DNA from 2 places in the Actinomadura keratinilytica genome. Region 1 is predicted to be linked to the other one. Evidence: riboswitches for the same ligand, from Rfam matches in the RefSeq annotation. Region 1 holds a riboswitch; the other holds the start of a gene.

Region 1 (4,412 bases):
CCGAGCGACCCGTAGAGGACCGCCCGGACGGAGGCGGTCTTGTCCAGCAGGCCGTCGCGGGCCAGGCCGCGGGCGAAGCGGTGGGCGGCCGCCATCGGCCCGCCGGTGTGCGAGCTGGACGGTCCGATTCCGATTTTGAAAAGGTCGAAGACGCTGATGGCCATCGCTGAGATCCCTCCGTGACCGGGGGGTCGCCCCGGTCACGGGAGGCGCTAGAGGGTCGGGTACAGGGGGTGCTTGTCGGCGAGGGCCCGCACGCGGGCCGCCAGGGCCGCCTGGTCGAACGACGGCTGCAGGGCCGCGGCGATCACGTCGGCGACCTCGGCGAAGTCCTCGGCGGTGAAGCCGCGGGTGGCGAGGGCGGGGGTGCCGATCCGCAGGCCCGAGGTGACCATCGGCGGACGCGGGTCGTTGGGCACCGCGTTGCGGTTGACGGTGATGCCGATCTCGTGCAGCCGGTCCTCGGCGTCCCGGCCGGTCAGCTCGGAGTCGACCAGGTCCACCAGGACCAGGTGCACGTCGGTGCCGCCGGTCAGCACCTTCACCCCGGCCTTGGCCGCGTCCTCGGCCAGCAGCCGCTCGGCCAGGATGCGGGCGCCCTCCAGGGTGCGGGCCTGCCGGTCGCGGAACTCCGCCGACCCGGCGATCTTCAGCGCGACCGCCTTGGCGGCGATCACGTGCTCCAGCGGGCCGCCCTGCATGCCCGGGAACACCGCCGAGTTGATCTTCTTGCCGTACTCCTCGCGGGCCAGGATCAGCCCGCCGCGCGGACCGCCGAGGGTCTTGTGCGTGGTGGTGGTGACAACGTCGGCGTACGGGACGGGCGAGGGGTGCAGCCCGGCCGCGACCAGCCCCGCGAAGTGCGCCATGTCCACCATGAGCAGGGCCCCGACGGAGTCGGCGATCTCGCGGAACGCCGCGAAGTCCAGCTGCCGGGGGTAGGCCGACCAGCCCGCCACGATCATCTTGGGGCGGTGCTCGGCGGCCAGCCGGGCGACCTCCTCCATGTCGATGCGGCCGTCCTCGGGCCGCACGTGGTAGGCGACCACGTTGAGCAGCTTGCCGGAGTAGTTCAGCCGCATGCCGTGGGTCAGGTGCCCGCCGTGCGCCAGGTCCAGCCCGAGGATGGTGTCGCCGGGCTGCAGCAGGGCGAAGTAGACCGCCGTGTTGGCCTGCGCGCCCGAGTGCGGCTGGACGTTGGCGTGCTCGGCGCCGAACAGCTCCTTGGCCCGGTCGATGGCCAGCTGCTCGGTGACGTCGACGTGCTCGCAGCCGCCGTAGTAGCGCCGCCCCGGGTAGCCCTCGGCGTACTTGTTGGTCAGCACCGAGCCCTGCGCCTCCAGCACCGCGACGGGCGCGAAGTTCTCCGAGGCGATCATTTCCAGCGTGCCCTGCTGGCGGCGCAGCTCGGCGGCGACGGCCTCGGCCACCTGCGGGTCGACGGCCGCCAGGGACTCGTTGAGGGACACGGTCAGCTCTCCTCGATCAGCTTGCTGTAGGCGGTGGCGTCGAGCAGGTCGCCCGGCTCCTCGCTTACCCGCACCTTGAAGATCCAGCCCTCGCCGTACGGGTCGTCGTTGATGACCTTCGGCTCGTCCACCACCGTGGCGTTGATCGCGGTGATCTCGCCGCTGACCGGCGAGTAGATGTCGCTGACCGACTTGGTCGACTCCACCTCCCCGCAGGGCTCCCCGGCCTCGACGGTGTCGCCCTCGCCGGCCTGCAGCTCGATGAAGACGATCTCGCCCAGGGCGTCGGCGGCGTGCTGGGTGATGCCGACGGTGACGATGCCGTCCTCGTTGTCGAGGCCGGACACCCACTCGTGCTCCTCGCTGTAGCGGAGCTGTTCCGGAACGCTCACGTTCGTTTCTCCCAGGTTTTTCAGGATCGCTTGTAGAACGGCAGGGGGACGACGTCGACCGGTTCGTGCCGGCCGCGGACGTCCACGGCGAGCCCGCTGTCCGCGGCGCCGCTGTCGACGTACGCCATGGCGATCGGCCTGCCCAGTGTGGGCGACGGAGCGCCGCTGGTCACGACGCCGCACGGCGTGCCGTCGGAGCCGACGACCGGGTACCCCTTGCGGGGCGCCCGGCGGCCGCGCGCGACCAGCCCCACGAGCCTACGGCCTGGCGCGGTCTCGGCCTGCGCCGCGAGCGCGGACCTGCCGACGAAGTCGGCCTTCTTGCCGAGCTTGACCACCCGGCCGAGCCCGGCCTCGTAGGGGGTGGTCTCGGCGGTCAGCTCGTTGCCGTACAGCGGCATGCCCGCCTCCAGGCGGAGGGTGTCGCGCGCCGACAGCCCGGCGGGCACCACGTCCTCGGCGTCGGCGAGCCTCCGCCACAGCGCCACGGCGTCGCCGGGGGAGACGAACAGTTCGAAGCCGTCTTCGCCGGTGTAGCCCGTGCGGGCGATGAGCGCGTCCACCCCGCCGACCTCCCCCGCCAGGACGGCGTAGTAACGCAGGTCGGCCAGCGGGGCGTCGGTGTGTTCGGACAGGACGGCCTGGGAGCGCGGGCCCTGCAGCGCGATCAGGGCGTAGGAGGCGGAGCGGTCGTCGACGGCCGCCTCGAAGCCGGCGGCCCGCTCGGTCAGCTCCGCGCGGACGGTGTCGGTGTTGGCGGCGTTGGCGACCACCAGGAACGTCTCGGCGGCGAGCCGGTAGACGATCAGGTCGTCCAGCACGCCGCCGTCGGGCGCGCAGATCATCGTGTAGCGGGCCTTGCCGACCGCCAGGGGGGACAGCTCGCCCACCAGCGCGTAGTCGAGTGCCGCGCCGGCCCCGGGCCCGGACACGAAGATCTCTCCCATGTGGGACAGATCGAACAGACCGGCCGCGGTGCGCACGGCGCGGTGCTCGGCGGTCTCGCTGTCGTAGCGCAGCGGCATCCGGTAGCCCGCGAAGTCGACGAGCGTGGCGCCGAGGTCGGCGTGGACCTCGTACAGCGGCGTCTTCCTGGACATGGGTGGGCTCCTTCATCGCGGGGGCGCGCGTCGGGACGGGCATCATCATCGTCCCATCGGCGCACCGGCGTCGTCGGTGCCTCCCCCTCTGTCATCGGCGCCTGAGAGCTTCACCCCTCGGGGGTTTTCACCTTCGGCGGGGGACGGCGTCCCCGCTTTCCAGAGGGCGCCTGGCCTGCGCGGTCCTGGGGCCTGAGAGGTTCCGGGGAGGATTTGCTCCTTCGGCGGCCCCCGCCGGCTGCGAGGGCGCTCTCCCGCGCGGGATCAGCGGCGCACGGCCAGCGTATCAGCGGCCCGTCCTCCCGCGTAGGCCCGCGTCGCACCCCTCCCGGGGTATGCCCGACCTGGGCACGCGCGGCCGGGAACGCCGCGGGACGCCCGAACGGCCCGCTACGGCCAAGGTGCACTCGTACGCGGTCGGATATACGGCTCATGACGTACCCTGAGCGGGTCGCCGAGATCACAGGAGGGTGCCACGGTGGACTGGCTGACGGGGGTGCTGATCCTCTTCCTGGGCCTGATGGCGTCCATCGCGCTGCACGAGCTCGGGCACTTCTCCTTCGCCAAGCTGTTCGGCGTGCGCACCACCCAGTTCATGGTGGGCTTCGGGCCCACGCTGTGGTCGCGGACCAAGGGTGAGACCGAGTACGGGATCAAGTGGATCCCGCTCGGCGGCTACATCCGCATGATCGGCATGCTGCCGCCGCGCCGGGGCGACCGGCCCGGGCAGGTCCGGCAGGTCTCCACCGGCCCGTGGCAGGGGCTGATCGAGTCGGCCCGCGGCGCGGCGCTGGAGGAGGTCCGGCCGGGCGACGAGAACCGCGTCTTCTACGCCAAGCCGTGGTGGCAGAAGCTCATCATCATGTTCGCCGGACCGGCCATGAACCTGGTCCTGGCCGTGCTGTTCTTCGCGATCCTGCTGATGGGCATCGGCACGCCCACCCCGCAGCCGGTGATCGGCTCGGTGGCCAAGTGCGCCATCCCGGCCGGGCAGGAGACCACCGAGTGCCCGGCGAACTACACGCCCACGCCCGCCGCGCAGGCGCGGCTGCAGGCGGGGGACCGGTTCGTCTCCTACGACGGCCGCAAGATCTCCTCCTACGAGCAGCTGCAGGAGCTGATCCGCGACTCCGGCGGCCGCACCGTGCCCGTCGTCGTCGAGCGCGACGGCCGCACGCTGCACCTGAGCATCGCCGTCACCCGCAACCAGATGTACGACCTCAAGGACCCCGACAAGATCGTCAACGTCGGGTTCCTCGGCATCACCCCGCTGCAGGAGCGCGAGCGGCAGGGCCCGGTGGCCGTCGCCGAGTACATGGGCGAGCTGACCGCGCACACCGCCGGGGCGCTGGTGCGCCTGCCCCAGCGGATGGTCGGGGTGTGGCAGGCGGCGTTCGGCGGCGAGGAGCGCGACCCCAACGGGCCGATCGGCGTGGTCGGGGTGAGCCGGC
Region 2 (4,412 bases), on a different contig from region 1:
GGCACCGCCCCGGCCAGCGTCCCCTCGCCGAGGACGCGCGCCGCGGACCGGACGGCGCGTTCCGGCCCCACCCGCAGCGCCACCGTGGTGAGCAGCTGCGCCAGGTCGATCCGCAGCGCCAGGTCGCCCGCGGCGATCTCGCCCGAGCGGGGGTCGACGACGCGGACGCGGCCGTCGTCGCCGACCAGGATCGCATCGCCCTCCAGGCGGCGGTGCGCCAGCCGGGCGGCCTGCAGCCGCCGCAGCTGCCGCCACACGTCCTCGAGCAGCTCGTCGGTGATCTCGGCGTCCGGCACTTCGTCCAGCGGCCGCCCGGGCACGTGCTCGTAGGCCAGCAGCGCCGCCTCGGTGCCGACCTCGCAGGTGGCCACCAGCCGCGGCGTGCGCACCCCCGCCGACTCCATGGCGTAGGCCATGAGCGACTCCTGCTCCAGCGAGCGGCGCAGCGACCGCAGCGCCCGGCGGGTGGAGCCGCCGCGCAGCCGCACCAGCCGCCACACCCGGTACAGCAGCCCGGCGGTCTGCTGGTCGCGGTCCAGCACCGTGACCCGCAGCTGCCAGTCGCCGTGCGGCAGGGCGCGCCCGGTGGCGTCGGCGGGCGCCTCGCCGGGGGAGTGCGCGGTCGCCACGGTGTAGCGGCGCGGATCGTCGGCGGCGCCGGGCACCTGCCGCCCGCGGACGGGCCGCAGCCCCAGCCGCTCCAGCGCGGCCAGCACGGCGGTGCCGGGCGGCCGCGGGTTGGGGGTGCCGACCGCGTACAGGGTGCCGTGGCCGATGGCGCTGCCGAGGCAGTAGGTGGCGGCCAGCGCCGCCACCGACGCGGTCGCGGCGGTCAGGCCGGTCAGCGCCGCCAGCCCGATCATCGTCCAGGTGACGGCCTGCCAGCGGGTCCGGCCGGCCATGCCGACCGCGGTGACGAACGCGATGACCGGCGTGATGTCGGTGTGCAGCGGCAGGGTGTCGGTGCCGCCCCAGATCAGCGAGTCCAGCACCCCGCCGGGCGCGGCCGGGACGACCAGGTCGTCCAGCAGGATGGTGAGGACGAACGCGATCACCGCGGCCAGCAGCGCGATCGCGACCCGCACCCCGTCCTTGTGGAACAGCCGTTCGACCGCGAACGCCACCGGCACCGCCAGCACCCCGAAGCTGGACACGAGCGTGGCCAGGGTGAGCAGGAACCGGGGGGCGTGCGCGGTGCCCTCGGCGATGTCGGTCTGCAGGCCGTGCGTGGTCTGCTGGGCGAACGACACCAGCAGCATGATCCCGACCAGCCCGGCCACCGCGGCGGCGAACCGGATGGCGTCCGAGGGCCGCCGGATCCGGTCGGGCCGGGCCGGCTCCTCCACCGGCACGCCGACCGGCGCCGCCGTGCCGGGAGGCGCCGTCTCCTCCTGGGTCTGCGTCACCGCCGCACCGCCGTCCGGACCTGTCATCGTGATGAGCGTTCCAGAACCGGCGGCGTCGCGTCGAGAGGCGCGCGCACCGTGCCGCGCCCCCGTCCCGCCCCCGGCCGGGAACAGTGTTCGCCCTGCGCCCGCGGCGATCGTCCCGTCCGTGAGCTGTGGTTATCGTACTGGCGGCCTGCCGCGGCGCCCGCGCGGGACGCCGCGAGGGCGCCGTGCCGCGCCGCCGGGGGGCGTCCCCCGGCGGACGATCGTCACGGAGCTTTTGGATAGAGTTCCCATAAAGGACGCCGTCGACCCTGTGCGGGAGAGACCTCACGCCGCCAGCGTGGGGCGCCGAAGGGGCAACCCTCCCCGGAACCTCTCAGGCAAAAGGACCGCTCGGGCGAGGCACCTCTGGAAAGCAGGCGCCGCCCCCCGGAAAGGGGCCGGGGGCGCCTCACCGAAGGGGAAACCCCGTTCCGCGGGTGAAGCTCTCAGGTGCCGAGACAGAGGGGGAGACCGGTCGCCGGACCGCGCCAGCGCGGCGGGCGGCCGCCCTGAGCGACCGCAGCAGCCCAGGAGGATCCCCAATGACCGGCCAGTTCTTCGCCCCGGTGGCGTCGCCGCAGCATCCCCCGACCCGGTTCGCCGACCGGCACATCGGGCCGTCCCCGGACGAGCACGCCCGGATGCTGGCGGCCATCGGCTACTCCGGGGCCGAGGCCCTGATCGACGACGCGGTGCCCGCCGCGATCCGCACCGCCCGCCCGCTGGACCTGCCGCCCGCCCTCAGCGAGACCGCGGCGCTGGCCCGGCTGCGCGAGCTGGCGAGCCGCAACACCGTGCTCACCTCCATGATCGGCCTGGGCTACCACGGCACGGTCACCCCCGGCGTGATCATGCGGAACGTGCTGGAGAACCCCGGCTGGTACACCGCCTACACGCCCTACCAGCCGGAGATCTCCCAGGGCCGCCTGGAGGCGCTGCTGAACTTCCAGACGGTGGTCGCCGACCTGACCGGGCTGCCGGTCGCAGGCGCCTCCATGCTGGACGAGGGGACCGCCGCCGCCGAGGCGATGGCCCTGGCGCACCGCGCGTCCAAGCGCAAGGAGCCCGGCACGTTCCTGGTGGACGCCGACGCGCTGCCGCAGACCATCGAGGTGATCCGCACCCGCGCCGTCCCCCTGGGCATCGAGGTGGCCGTCGCCGACCTGTCCGGCGGGCTGCCGGACGGCGACTTCTTCGGCGTGCTGCTGCAGTACCCGGGCGCGTCGGGCGCCGTGCGGGACCTGGCGCCGGTCGCCGGGCAGGCGCACGCGCGCGGCGCCCAGGTCGTGGTGGCCGCCGACCTGCTCGCGCTGACGCTGCTGCGGCCGCCCGGCGAGTTCGGCGCCGACATCGCGGTCGGGTCGGCGCAGCGGTTCGGCGTGCCGTACGGGTTCGGCGGCCCGCACGCCGGCTACCTGGCGGTGCGCGACGGGCTCCAGCGGCAGCTGCCCGGCCGCCTGGTGGGGGTGTCGGTGGACGCCGACGGCGCCACCGCCTACCGGCTGGCCCTGCAGACCCGCGAGCAGCACATCCGCCGCGAGAAGGCCACCAGCAACATCTGCACCGCCCAGGTGCTGCTGGCCGTGATGGCCGGCATGTACGCGGTGTACCACGGGCCCGAGGGGCTGGCGGCGATCGCCCAGCGCGTGCACCGCCGCGCCGCCGGGCTGGCCGCCGCGCTGCGGCGCGGCGGCGTGGAGGTGGTGCACGAGGCGTTCTTCGACACCGTGCTGGCCCGCGTGCCCGGCCGCGCCGACCAGGTCGTGGCCGCCGCCCTCGAGCGGGGGATCAACCTGCGCCGCGCCGACGCCGACCACGTCGGGATCGCCTGCGACGAGACCACGCTGCCCGAGCACGTCGCCGCCGTCCTGGAGGCGTTCGGCGTGGACCCGGCGCCCGGCGGCGACCCGGCCGACGCGTTCCCGCCGGAGCTGCGCCGCGAGAGCCCGTACCTGACCCACCCGGTGTTCCACGCGCACCGCTCCGAGACGGCGATGCTGCGCTACCTGCGCCGCCTGCAGGACAAGGACATCGCGCTGGACCGGTCGATGATCCCGCTCGGCTCCTGCACGATGAAGCTGAACGCGACCACCGAGATGGAGCCGATCACCTGGCCGGAGTTCGCGGACATCCACCCGTTCGCGCCGGTCGAGCAGGCCGCCGGGTACCTGGAGCTGATCGCCGAGCTGGAGGAGCGGCTCGCCGAGATCACCGGGTACGCCAAGGTGTCGGTGCAGCCCAACGCCGGGTCGCAGGGCGAGCTGGCCGGGCTGCTGGCCATCCGCGGCTACCACGCCTCCCGCGGCGAGGGGCACCGCACCGTGTGCCTGATCCCGTCGTCGGCGCACGGCACCAACGCCGCCAGCGCCGTCATGGCCGGGATGCGGGTCGTCGTCGTCAAGTGCGACGACCGCGGCAACATCGACCTGGACGACCTGCACGCCAAGATCGAGAAGCACCGCGCCGAACTGGCCGCGATCATGGTGACCTACCCGTCCACCCACGGGGTGTTCGAGGAGACCATCACCGAGGTGTGCGCGGCCGTGCACGAGGCGGGCGGCCAGGTGTACGTCGACGGCGCCAACCTCAACGCGCTGGTCGGGCTGGCCCGGCCCGGGGAGTTCGGCTCCGACGTGTCGCACCTGAACCTGCACAAGACGTTCTGCATCCCGCACGGCGGCGGCGGGCCGGGCGTCGGCCCGGTCGGCGTGCGCGAGCACCTGGTGCCGTTCCTGCCCGGCCACCCGCTGCGCCCCGAGGCGGGCCCCGCCGGCGGCGGGCCGGTCTCGGCGGCGCCGTGGGGGTCGGCGGGCATCCTGCCGATCTCCTGGGCCTACATCGCGATGATGGGCGCCGACGGGCTGCGCGCCGCCACCGAGGGCGCCATCATCGCCGCCAACTACGTGGCCAGGCGGCTGGCCCCGCACTACCCGATCCTGTACACCGGCCGCAACGGGCTGGTCGCGCACGAGTGCATCG

Evidence for each region. A riboswitch is a leader RNA that binds a small molecule or an ion and turns the genes downstream of it on or off. The one in region 1 is predicted to bind glycine.
Region 2: it holds a riboswitch for glycine, as region 1 does, so the genes downstream of both, gcvP (aminomethyl-transferring glycine dehydrogenase) here and gcvT (glycine cleavage system aminomethyltransferase GcvT) in region 1, are expected to answer to the same signal.

Annotation. Positions count from the first base shown of each region.
Region 1 is NZ_BAABDO010000013.1:20,933-25,344, forward strand. It holds gene ABD879_RS06995 (L-serine ammonia-lyase) at 1-164, opposite strand, end outside; gene ABD879_RS07000 (serine hydroxymethyltransferase) at 213-1,475, opposite strand; gene gcvH (glycine cleavage system protein GcvH) at 1,472-1,861, opposite strand; gene gcvT (glycine cleavage system aminomethyltransferase GcvT) at 1,882-2,961, opposite strand; glycine riboswitch at 3,046-3,128, opposite strand; glycine riboswitch at 3,132-3,228, opposite strand; gene ABD879_RS07015 (M50 family metallopeptidase) at 3,440-4,412, shown strand, end outside.
Region 2 is NZ_BAABDO010000088.1:6,700-11,111, forward strand. It holds gene ABD879_RS23560 (flippase-like domain-containing protein) at 1-1,433, opposite strand, end outside; glycine riboswitch at 1,698-1,793, shown strand; glycine riboswitch at 1,795-1,902, shown strand; gene gcvP (aminomethyl-transferring glycine dehydrogenase) at 1,976-4,412, shown strand, end outside.